One region of the Gordonia sp. B8661-1 genome, then DNA from elsewhere that is predicted to be linked to it. Evidence: riboswitches for the same ligand, from Rfam matches in the RefSeq annotation. Region 1 holds a riboswitch; the other holds the start of a gene.
The links. Region 1 has a riboswitch for S-adenosylmethionine ahead of AC4JJG_RS10495 (aminotransferase class V-fold PLP-dependent enzyme). Riboswitches for the same ligand answer to the same signal wherever they lie in the genome.

Region 1 (6,197 bases):
CCCCGCGCTCCTTGGCGGTGTCATGCTTCATCAAGGCGTCGGCGGCGTAGATGCCGGCGGGCCCGGCTCCGACGATGGCTACCCGCAACGGGCGGCTGTTATCACTCATGGAAGTGGTGCTTTCCGTGCCTCTTGAGGGACTCCTCGCGGAGTCGTGGTGTCCGCCGACGGTTTGCGGCGCCTATCCCTTCTACGGTAGGCGCTCGACGCCCACCACCAAAATCCTCTGTGAGGGTTGCCTCACTTCGAGCTGCGTTCCGGAGGCTCCCAACGCGTCGATACACTTTCCGACATGGGAAAAAGTCCACGTGACGACTCCGGACGCGCCGACGGCGCCGATGCCGTCGACCCGACCGCCGACGAGCGGCCGAAGTCCTGGAAGGACGCGTGGCCGTTCTTCGTGGCACTCGGGGTCGTGGTCGTCGCCGCCGCGGGCATCGGCATCTCCTACCTGGTGCGCCCCGCCGACGACCGCATGAGCGACACCGCACGGGTGCAGCACGCGATCAACGACCAGTACACGGCACGCAACGACCTGGATTACGCCAAATACCGGGGAGTCACCTGCGCGGCGGATCTCGCGGCGCCGACCTTCCCGACCGAGGAGGCGTTCCTGGACGCCAACCGGGAGTCGAATGAGGCGAACGGTCATCTGGTGATCCCGGAGATCCGGGAGCTGCGCATCGACGGGGGCCGCGCGACCGCGGACGTAGAGTGGCACTTCGACAACAAGCCCGACCAGAAGCAGGTGACGCCCACGGTCGTGGTGTCCGAGGACGGCAACTGGAAGGTATGCAGCTCGTGAGCTATGCCGGGGACCTCACGCCGCAGGAGGCGTGGACGAAGCTCGAGAACGAACCGTCGACCGTCCTGGTCGACTGCCGGACGCAGGCCGAATGGTCGTTCGTCGGCGTGCCGGATCTCGAGGTGATCGGCAAACAGACGATTTTCATCGAATGGAACACCTTCCCGGGCGGGACGCACAATGACGCCTTCGTCGCGCAGCTCCGCGACGCGGGGGTCACCGACGATCAGGACGTGATCTTCATCTGCCGGTCCGGTCATCGGTCCATCGGCGCCGCGGAGGCGGCCACCGCCGACGGCGTCGCGCGGTGCTACAACGTGCTCGACGGATTCGAGGGCGGCCTCGACGAGAACGACCACCGTGGGTCGGCCGGCTGGCGGGCCCTGGATCTGCCGTGGAGGCAATCGTGAGCAAGCAACTCCCCGAAGGGGTTTCGGCGGACACCCTGGCGGTGCGCGCCGGTCTGGATCGCTCCGGTTTCTTCGAGACCTCCGAGGCGCTCTACCTCACCAGTGGGTACGTGTACGACTCCGCGGCCGCCGCGGAACGTGCCTTCACCGGCGAGGACGAGCGCTTCGTCTACTCCCGCTATGGCAACCCGACGGTCGCGGTGTTCCAGGAGCGTCTGCGCCAACTCGACGGTGCCGAGGCATGTTTCGGGACCGCCAGCGGCATGGCGGCGGTCTTCGTCGCGCTCGGCGCACTCCTGAAGGCGGGCGACCGTCTCGTGGCGGCACGCAGCTTGTTCGGCTCCTGCTTCGTGGTGTGCAACGAGATCCTGCCGCGCTGGGGAGTCGAGACCGTGTTCGTCGACGGCGAGGACCTCGATCAGTGGGAGGCCGCGCTGGCCGAGCCCACCGACGCGGTGTTCTTCGAGACCCCGTCCAACCCCATGCAGACCCTCGTGGATGTCGCCCGGGTGTCCGAGATGGCCCACGCCGCGGGCGCAAAGGTGGTGCTGGACAACGTCTTCGCCACCCCGCTGCTGCAGCGCGGTATGGATCTGGGCGCCGATGTCATCGTGTATTCGGGCACCAAGCACATCGACGGTCAGGGCCGCGTGATGGGCGGTGCGGTCCTGGGTTCCAAGGAGTACATCGACGGCCCGGTGCAGACCCTGATGCGGCACACCGGTCCCGCACTGAGCCCGTTCAACGCCTGGACGTTGGTCAAGGGATTGGAGACGATGCGGCTACGTGTCGATGCGTCGACCGCCTCGGCATTGCGCATCGCCGAGTTCCTGGAGGCCGATCCGCGCGTGAAGTGGGTGAAATATCCCTTCCTGCAATCACATCCGCAGTACGAGCTCGCCAAGTCGCAGATGTCCGGTGGTGGCACCGTGGTGACCTTCGAGCTCGCCGATCGCGGCAGCGTGACCGGCAAGGCGCGGGCCTTCGAGGTGCTCGACGGGCTGCAGATCGTCGACATCTCGAATAACCTCGGCGACTCGAAATCCCTCATCACCCATCCGGCGACGACCACCCACCGTGCCATGGGGCCGGACGGTCGGGCCGCGATCGGGTTGAGCGACAGCGTGGTTCGATTGTCGGTGGGTCTCGAGGGCATCGACGACCTGCTGGCCGATCTGGATCGTGCCCTGGGCTGAGCTGCGGAAAACGTCGCGCTCAGCCCCCTTCGAGGGCATAGTGCCCCCGGATCACGCTGAGGACGATGTTTTCCGCAGCCTCGGGACGTGATCAGCCGGGTAGCCCGGCGATGCCGAGTGCGTTGAGCACCGTGCGCAGCTTCGCCGTGGTCTCGTCGTACTCGGCCTGCGGATCGGACTGCGCGACGATTCCGCCGCCCGCCCAGGTGCGCAGGGTGCGCCGGTCGTCGGCGATATGCAGGCAGCGGATGGTGACCATCCACTCGCCGTCGCCCTCGGCATCGGCCCAGCCGACGGCCCCGCCGTACAGTCCGCGCGGGCCCTCGATGGCATCGATGAGCGAGGCGGCCCGCGCGCTGGGAGTGCCGCAGACCGCGGGCGTGGGCGAGAGCCGGAGGGCGAGGTCGAGTGCGGTCGTCCCGGGGTCGCGCAGGATGCCCCGGATCGGGGTCGCCAGATGCCAGATCTCGCCGGTGGCACGGACATCCGGGGTGGCCGGTGCACTCAGCTCGTCACACAGCGGGGTCAGCTGTTCCCGCAGGTAGTCGACGACGAAGGCGTGTTCGAGCCGATCCTTGGTGGACTCCGACAGCCGTCGCGCCGCTGCCGCATCGGCCGTCGGATCGGCATGGCGCGGTGCGGAACCGGCGTACGGCAGGCAGGTGACCTCGCGGCCGCGCTTGCGCAACAACGCTTCCGGGCTCGCACCGACGAGCCACCCGGTATCCGGACCGCCCGCTGCTCCGACGTCGACCGCGAAGGCGTTGTGCTCGGCGTTGCCGCCGGCCAGCGCGCCCAGCAGATCGTCGACGTCGACGACCGGGTCGACGGTGAACTCGACAGCCCGGGCGAGGACGATCTTGTCCACCTCGCCGGCCGCTATGTGTTGCAGAGCCTGCGTCACGCGGGCGCGGTGGGTGGCCTCGTCGGGCGAGAGCGACATCGAGGTGATGCTGTGCGCCGCAGCCGGTCTCGCCGGCAACGGATCGACACCCGCGGACAGCCGTTCGGGGGCGACGAGGGCCGAGGGGGTGCGGATGTCGAAGGCCAGCGCCCCGGTGATCGCCGGGACGTCGCGGGAGCGCAGCGTGGTGGCGGCGTCGGCGGCGTCGGTGAATCGTCCGGTCACTCCGTGCCCACGGACCGTGCCGTGCGGACGCGACAGTACGAACACATCGGGGTGGACGGTGTGTCCGGTGTCGGGCATGTCCTCACGCTACCGGCGGACGCCGGCGGGGGTTTAACCCACGGTGCGCGCAAATTGACAGTCCCGGAGCCGGTGACGCACTCTGGGTGCAGGTCATGAGTGCCAGTGACAAGCCCCGGCTCGCTGGTCGGCAACCCTCCTTCGCGGTGGGGTGCTCCGGGTGACGACCTGGCCGTGGTCAACCGATCGCGGCAAGCGCGAGTTCCAGGAGATATCTGTCATGACTGCTGTGCTGTCATCCCCGTTCCGGACCTGCACCACCGGCATCGCCGACACCGTTCATCCGCTGCCGCCCGTGGCGGGTTTCCGGCCGACGATCAGCCCGTTGGCACAGGTCGTCGGTGCCGAGGAATGCGTGCCCGTCGACGGCGGGCGTGAGGTCAGGTACGCCAATCTCGATTACGCGGCGAGCGCGCCGGCGCTGTGTGAGGTGACCGAGGCGGTTAGCGAGGCCCTTGCCCAGTACGCGAGCGTGCATCGCGGTGCGGGGCACCTCTCACAGGTCACCACACGCCGGTACGAGGCGGCGCGGGACACCGTGCGGAGCTTTGTGCGGGCGCGCGCCGATGACGCCGTGGTCTTCACCCGCGGCACCACCGACGCCATCAATCTGGCCGCCCACGCGACCGTCGGTGACGTCGTGGTCCTCGACATCGAACATCACGCCAATCTGCTGCCGTGGTGCGCTCCCGACGCCGAGGGCAATCGACGCGCGCGGATCGTCGCGGCGCGGGACACCATCGAGGACACCCTGATCGCCCTGGAGGAGGAGCTCGCGTCGGCGCCCGCCGCCCTGCTGGCGATCACCGCGGCGTCGAACGTCACCGGCGAAGTGCTCCCGATCCGGCGGCTGACGTCGATCGCCCATCGCCACGGTGCGCGCATCCTCGTTGACGCCGCGCAGCTCGTCGCGCACCGGCCGGTGTCGATGGTCAGCCACGGCATCGACTATCTGGTGTTCTCCGGGCACAAGCTGTACGCACCGTTCGGTGCCGGCGTGCTGATCGGGCGAGCCGACTGGCTCGATGCCGCCGAGCCCTACCTGGCAGGCGGGGGTGCGAGCGCGTCGGTGGATCTGGCCGACGATGCGTCGGTCACCTGGCATTCCGGCGCCGCACGGCATGAGGCCGGCTCACCGAACGTGTTGGGCGCCATCTCGATCGCCGCGGCCTGCGAGGCGATCACGGCCATCGGATTCGAACGGATCGGTCTGCACGAGGAAGAACTTCGCGCACGTGCCGACGCGGGTCTGTCCGGCATCGCCGGGCTCAGCCGACTGCGGATCTTCGCCGATTCCTCCGACCGGGTCGGGATCGCAGGCTTTGACGTCGACGGTCACACCCCCCGCGCCGTCGCCGAATACCTCAGCGCCCACGCGGGTATCGGCGTCCGGGACGGCAAGTTCTGTGCGCATCCGATTCTCGACCGGCTCGGTTACGCCGGGGGAGCGGTGCGTGCCAGCTTCGGCCTCGGCACCGGCTCCGACGACATCGATCGGCTCATCGACGCCCTGACCACACTGACCACCTCCGGACGACCGGACCGCCACCAGTAGGAGATCTGCCATCATGACCGTCACCCTGGCCCCCGACCTCGCGTCCGTCCAGCACGCCACCGTCAGCATCGGACGACCCGCTCTGCGTGTCGCGGTCGCGGGAGACAATGTGGCTCTTGACTTTTCGACCGTGGTGCGGCGAGATACGTTGCGCGAGGCCCGGCGTGCCCGTTCGCTGCTGCGCGCGGGCTCGCACGATCCGGCGAATTTCGTTGTCGCACTGGAGATCGAAGCGGCCATCGCACCGCACGCGGCCTCCGCGCGCGCCTCGGTCGACGCCGAGTCGAATGCCGGGCAGCGCGACGGGGCCGGCCTCGCCGAAGCGACGTCCGCGACGATCCGCTACGTCGGTACGCCGCGTGGTCTGGCCTCCCTGATCCGGGATGTCTACGCCGCCGAGGTGGCTGACGCCGTGATCGTGGTGCCCATCGACGGATCGGCGACCGCGGGTCGCGTGCGCGAAGAGGTGCTCCCCCTTCTCGGCTCGCTCGACCGGTAGGTTCGCGCGACGATCCGTCCTCCCGTTCCGGGATGTGGAGCCCGCCGCAGAGACGAGTTATGTGTTTTGTCTCACTGTAATCAGCCTGTTACCGTTTGTTTACCGAGCAAAACTATCGCTGACCTGCGTAGATGCCGAATTTCGGAACCTGTATGCGTTCATTGACATGTGTCATTTCGTACACATAGGCTGCTCTCAGCTTCAGAGGCAGTGAGCTACGGGCGGGGGGCCGGCGCGAGAAGATTCTCGGTGAGTTCTTTCATGCAGCTGCATCGAAGTCGGGTGCGAACCATGGAAGGACTGCGCTGCAATGGGAATCAAACGTGGATTCGTTGTGCTCGTCGCGGCGTGCGTGGCTGCGGTATCGGGGCCGACTGCCGTCGCCCTGGCCGATGACACTCCTCCGACATATCGCGGGAGCGTGCCGCTCGACGTGCCGAAGTCGTCCGAGGTGTTCAGCGGATTTGCGCTCGGCACCTTCCGGGACGGCCGGAATGCCACCCCGAAGGAGAACTTCGACGGCCT
Region 2 (6,197 bases), on a different contig from region 1:
ACGGTCGCGGCCATCGCACTGGCCGCTGCTACGCTGCGACGACGAACCGCGTGAGGAGGAAGGACGGCGCACCATGGCCGCGACACGCCGCAGCGGTCGCCGCCCGGGAGGCGGCGACACCCGTGCGGAGATACTCAACTCGGCCCGGGAACTCTTCGCGCGCAACGGCTTCGAGACGACCACGATCCGCGCCGTGGCCGCGGCCGCGGGCGTCGACGCCGCTCTCGTCCATCACTACTTCGGTACCAAGCGCGAACTGCTGCTGGCCGCGATCGCCATCCCCGTCGATCCGGACGAGGTCCTGACCCCGGTACTGGCGGAGACCTCCGACGACGCCCTCGGCACCGCACTCGCCCGCGCGGTGTTCACCGTCTGGGACGGCGACGCACGAACCGCGGGCGTCGCGCTGATCAAGGCGAACATCACCGCGCCCGAGCCCGAACTCCTGCGGTCGTTCCTCGCCGAATTCATCCTGCGGGCCATCGGTGGCCGCGTCGACTCACCGGCCGGCAGCGCACACCTGCGCGCGAGCCTGGTCGCGAGTCAGATCTTCGGGGTACTCAGCATGCGGCACATCCTGCGTCTCGATCCCATCGCCTCGATGACCGTCGACGAACTCGTCGCACACGTGGGACCGGTACTGCAGCACTACCTCACCGGCGACCTGCCCGACACCTACTGAGCACCAACGCAGTCCGCCCGCCGTGACGGGTCACGGCGGGCGGACTGGCGAGCTGTTGATCAGCCGGCGGTCACTTCAGTGCGGCCTGCAGGTTCTCGTCGAGGGTGCCGAGGAATTCCTCGGTGGTCTGGTACGGCTGGTCGCCGCCGACGAGGAGCGCCAGGTCCTTGGTCATCTTGCCGCTCTCCACGGTGTTGATGACGACGTCCTCGAGCTTCTGCGCGAATTCCCGGACCTCGGGGGTGTTGTCGAGCTTGCCGCGATGATCGAGGCCACGGGTCCACGCGAAGATCGACGCGATCGGGTTGGTCGACGTCGGCTTGCCCTGCTGGTGCTGGCGGTAGTGGCGGGTCACCGTGCCGTGCGCGGCCTCGGCCTCGCAGGTCTTGCCGTCCGGGGTGAGCAGCACGGAGGTCATCAGACCCAGCGAGCCGTAGCCCTGGGCGACCGTGTCGGACTGCACGTCACCGTCGTAGTTCTTGCACGCCCACACGTAACCGCCCTCCCACTTCAGCGAGGAGGCCACCATGTCGTCGATCAGGCGGTGCTCGTAATGCAGTCCGGCAGCATCGAATTCGGCCTTGAACTCACGATCGAAGACGTCCTGGAAGATGTCCTTGAACGCACCGTCGTAGGCCTTGAGGATGGTGTTCTTGGTGGACAGGTACACAGGGTAGTTGCGCTGCAGACCGTAGTTGAAGGATGCGCGCGCGAAGTCCTCGATGGACTTGTTGAAGTTGTACATACCCATCACGACGCCGCCCTCGTCCGGGATCTGCACGATCTCGTGTTCGATGGGCTCGGAGCCGTCGGCCGGGGTGTAGGTGATGGTGACGGTGCCCGCGGCGGGCACCTTGAAGTCGGTGGCGCGGTACTGGTCGCCGAAGGCGTGACGGCCGATGACGACCGGCTTGGTCCAGCCCGGCACCAGACGCGGGACATTGGAGATGATGATCGGCGAACGGAAGATGGTGCCGCCGAGGATGTTGCGGATGGTGCCGTTGGGCGACCGCCACATCTTCTTCAGGCCGAACTCCTCGACGCGCGCCTCGTCGGGCGTGATGGTCGCACACTTGACGCCGACGCCGTGCTTCTGGATGGCGTGGGCCGCATCGACCGTGACCTGGTCGTCGGTCTGATCGCGGTATTCGATCCCGAGGTCGTAGTAGTCCAGATTGACGTCGAGATACGGGTGAATCAGCTTGTCTTTGATGAACTGCCAGATGATTCGGGTCATCTCGTCGCCATCGAGCTCTACGACTGTTCCTTCGACCTTGATCTTGCCCATGTGGCTTTGCGTCCTCCTCGGCACGACGATCTCGCAGCCCCTGATGCTTGTGGCCGGGCTGCATTTCTCAACCTAGTACGGCAGTGGATCAGTGCGCTCGTCACGGTGTAAAAAGAACGCGCGTACTGTTAGAGACAAGCATACTCGGTGGGCGTGACCCGATGCGCACCGACGGCACAAGTGTGAAACTCGTCCCGTCGGCGCTGGCCCCTACTTTGCCCGGCCGAGGCGGCAGATGCGATCGTGCGATTCCACCGTCCCTCACGAGACACGCGAACGCTTCGGCGCCCAGGCGCGACGAATGCACGGAGATCATGGGGACATGTGACCGTTTTCCCGCCTCACCAGCGAGCCGAGATAGTTGCGCCCGGTCAGATCGAGACGGTTCCGGCGCGCGGCCACGCATGCTATATCCTTGACGCCAGGTCATGAGTATCAGCGCGAAGCCCCGGCTTGCTGATCGGCAACCCTCCAACCGCGGTGGGGTGCTCCGGGTGATGACCGGGTTGAGGAACGCAGCAGCGTTTCCCGGCAAGCGCGGGTCCGAAGGTCGGACCCCACCAGGGTCTTCATGAACCCTGCCGACCGTAGAAAGTGATCAGACCGTCATGTCCGACGACACCACCGATCCCACTGCCAACTGGAGCTTCGAGACCAAGCAGGTCCACGCGGGACAGACCGCCGATCCGGCGACCAACGCCCGTGCGCTGCCCGTCTACCAGACCACCTCGTACGTCTTCAACGACACGCAGCACGCCGCCAACCTGTTCGGCCTCGCCGAGCCGGGCAACATCTACACGCGGATCATGAATCCCACGCAGGACGCCGTCGAGCAGCGGATCGCCGCTCTCGAGGGTGGCGTCGCGGCACTTCTGGTCGCCTCCGGCCAGGCAGCCGAGACCTACGCGATCCTCAACATCGTGGAGAACGGAGGCCATGTCGTCTCCAGCCCGCGTCTCTACGGCGGCACGTTCAACCTGTTCCACTACACGCTGCCCAAGCTCGGCATCGAGGTCAGCTTCGTCGAGAACCCCGACGACCCCGAGTCGTGGCAGGCCGCCATCCAGGACAACACCCGCGCACTGTTCGGCGAGACGATCTCCAACCCCAACAACGAGATCCTCGACGTCCCGGCCATCGCCGAGGTCGCCCACCGCAACGGACTGCCGCTGATCGTGGACAACACGGTCGCCACGCCGTACCTGATCAACCCGCTCGCGCTGGGCGCCGACATCGTCGTGCACTCGGCGACGAAGTACATCGGCGGCCACGGCACCGCCATCGGCGGCGTGATCGTCGACGGCGGCACCTTCGACTGGCGCGGCCAGCGGGACGGCAAAGACCTGTTCCCCGGCTTCACCACCCCGGACCCGAGCTACCACGGCGCGGTCTTCGCCGACCTCGGCGCTCCGGCCTTCGCACTCAAGGCCCGCGTCCAGTGGCTGCGCGACACCGGCGCCGCGATCTCGCCGTTCAACGCCTTCCTGCTCGCACAGGGCCTGGAGACGTTGAGCCTGCGCATCGAACGGCATGTCGCCAACGCGCAGAAGGTCGCCGCCTACCTCGAGGGCCACGATCAGGTCGAATCCGTTTCCTACGCCGGTCTCGAATCGTCGCCGTGGTACGAACTCGGCCAGAAGCTGGCACCGAAGGGCCAGGGCGCGATCATCGGCTTCGAGATCGCGGGCGGCGTGGACGCGGGCAAGAAGTTCGTCGACGCGCTGGAACTGCACAGCCACGTCGCCAACATCGGTGATGTGCGTTCGCTGGTGATCCACCCGGCCTCCACCACACACAGCCAGCTGACGCCCGAGGAGCAGCTGGCCGCCGGCGTCACGCCGGGGCTGGTACGCCTGGCCGTCGGCATCGAAGGTATCGATGACATCCTGGCCGACCTGGACAAGGGGTTCGCGGCCGCCAAGTGAGCGCCCGAATCATGACGCAGAGTGGGTGAAAACGTGTCAGTGAGCATCGATCCGCAGTTGCAGACCTCCGGTCGGCCCGATTGGGAAACCATGCCCGACGGGGCGATGGCGGAGGCCCGGATCGGATCGGTCCCACTGGACAACGGCGGACGGATCGACGACGTCACCCTGGCGTTCCAGCGCTGGGGGACGTTGTCGCCCACCCGCGACAACGTGATCCTCACCCTGCATGCACTCACCGGCGACTCCCATGTGACCGGCCCCGCCGACGACGTCAATCCCACCCCCGGCTGGTGGGACGGCCTCATCGGACCGGGATGCGCGATCGACACCGACGAATGGTGCGTCATCTCCGCCAACGTGCTGGGCGGCTGTCGCGGTTCCACCGGGCCGTCGTCGCTGGATTCCACGGGGCGACACTGGGGTTCACGATTCCCGACCATCACCGTGCTCGATCAGGTGCGTGCCGAACGCGCCCTGATCGACACTCTCGGGATCACCGGGCTCGGCTCGGTCGTCGGCGGTTCGATGGGCGGGGCCCGTGCACTCGAGTGGTCCATCGAATATCCGGAACTCGTGCGCAGCGCGCTGGTCCTGGCCGTCGGAGCACGCGCGACGGCCGACCAGATCGGTACGCAGACCACGCAGATCGCCGCCATCACCGCCGACCCCGATTGGCAGGGCGGCGACTATCACGGCACCGGCCGACGGCCCACCGCGGGCATGGGCGTGGCGCGACGCATCGCCCACCTCACCTATCGCGGCGAGGTGGAACTCGACGACCGCTTCGCCAACCTGCCGCAGAAGGACGAGCACCCCATCGACGGCGGCCACTACGCCGTGGACAGCTACCTGCAGCATCAGGCGGACAAGCTGATCAGCCGCTTCGATCCGGGTAGCTACGTGGTGCTCAGCGACGTGCTCAACAACCACGACGTCGGCCGCGATCGCGGTGGCGTGGCCGCGGCACTCGGCGGCTGCCGGGTACCGACGATCGTCGGCGGCATCACGTCGGATCGCTTGTACCCCTTGCGTTTACAGGCCGAGCTGGCCGAGTTGCTCGGCAACTGCGTCGGCGGGCTGCAGGTGGTCGATTCCGGCAAGGGACACGACGGATTCCTGACCGAGTTCGATGCGGTGAGCGATCTTCTCAAGCGCACCGTGGAACTCGCGCGCTCCTGAGCCCGGCCGCACGAGCTCGCGGGTATCAGCCCTCGGATTTCGGCGCGGAAGGCGTCTCGACGCCGGGCACCGGTGCCGCCGGGGTCTCCCGGTCAGGCGCCGCACGGTTCGGGGTGTCCTGGGCCGGGGCCGCGCCGTCGGGGCGCCGACCGTCTGCGGTGTTCGGCGTCTGCCTGCCGGTCGGCTCCTGCTCACGCGCCACCGGCGGTTGCTGCACTCCCGGCCCCGGTGCAGGCGTCGGCCGTGCACGCGACCACGGAATCCTCGGCTCCACCTGCTCCGGATCGATACCGGGCGGCAGCAATTCCGGCGGTATCGTCGGCGTGCTGCCGCCCTGCCACGGCAGGGAGGGCAGCGGGAACGGCTCAAGTGTGCGCGTCGGCGGCTTGGCCGCCGACGGAGGCGTCGTCGGAACCAGAGTGGTTGTCGCCCAACCGGGTTCGGCACCTCCCCAACGCGGCGCGGGGGCGGGCACATCCGTGGTCGGCATCGGCTCGGTCGGCTCCACGGTGATCGAGGGGCTCTGCGCACGGGTCGGCGAAGCGCTGTCCTCGGTGGTCGACGTCGCCGTGTCCTCCGCGAAGGACGGCGCGGTGGACGGACCCGACGGCACCGGCGAGTTGTTACCGGCCAGCGACGAACTCACCGCGTAGATGGTCATCAGCGTTGCCGCGAGGATGGCACCCACGACCGCGATCGGCGTGGCGGACAACCACTCCCGATGACGATGCCCGCCGATGAAGGCCAGTTGCGAACTCGTCTCGGCGGTGGTCCGGTTGCGCGCCAGCACCGCCGCACCGCTCGGTGCGGCCAGTTCCGGATTCGGCGGCACAATGACCTCGACGTCGCTGTCCGGGTCCAGCATGCATTGCACGGCAGGAAGATTGGCCAGACCGCCGACGAGAACAACCGCGTCGACGGGCTTTCCGTTACGCTCCGCCTCGGAGAGATAGCGCGCCAACACTTTACGAGCTTCGCCGACCATCGGTGTGACCGCCGCCTCGACCGTGCCCGACGTCAGCGGGAGCTGACCCACACCATCGGCCACCAGGATCGATTCGGCGTCCGTCGACTTCCCGGAGGCGGACAGTTCCTCCTTGGCCGTGCGGCACGCGCTGAG

Region 2: another riboswitch for S-adenosylmethionine. It lies ahead of AC4JJG_RS00790 (bifunctional o-acetylhomoserine/o-acetylserine sulfhydrylase); the one in region 1 lies ahead of AC4JJG_RS10495 (aminotransferase class V-fold PLP-dependent enzyme).

The regions. Positions count from the first base shown of each region.
Region 1 is NZ_JCAHRL010000004.1:86,783-92,979, forward strand. Features, by position in the region: gene AC4JJG_RS10470 (FAD-dependent oxidoreductase) at 1-109, opposite strand, end outside; gene AC4JJG_RS10475 (Rv0361 family membrane protein) at 293-805, shown strand; gene AC4JJG_RS10480 (rhodanese-like domain-containing protein) at 802-1,215, shown strand; gene AC4JJG_RS10485 (O-succinylhomoserine sulfhydrylase) at 1,212-2,411, shown strand; gene AC4JJG_RS10490 (isochorismate synthase) at 2,503-3,618, opposite strand; SAM riboswitch class IV at 3,710-3,822, shown strand; gene AC4JJG_RS10495 (aminotransferase class V-fold PLP-dependent enzyme) at 3,839-5,173, shown strand; gene AC4JJG_RS10500 (hypothetical protein) at 5,187-5,672, shown strand; gene AC4JJG_RS10505 (lipase family protein) at 5,983-6,197, shown strand, end outside.
Region 2 is NZ_JCAHRL010000001.1:165,550-171,746, forward strand. Features, by position in the region: gene AC4JJG_RS00775 (ABC transporter permease) at 1-54, shown strand, start outside; gene AC4JJG_RS00780 (TetR/AcrR family transcriptional regulator) at 74-682, shown strand; gene AC4JJG_RS00785 (NADP-dependent isocitrate dehydrogenase) at 753-1,970, opposite strand; SAM riboswitch class IV at 2,395-2,514, shown strand; gene AC4JJG_RS00790 (bifunctional o-acetylhomoserine/o-acetylserine sulfhydrylase) at 2,579-3,895, shown strand; gene metX (homoserine O-acetyltransferase MetX) at 3,929-5,077, shown strand; gene AC4JJG_RS00800 (Hsp70 family protein) at 5,103-6,197, opposite strand, start outside.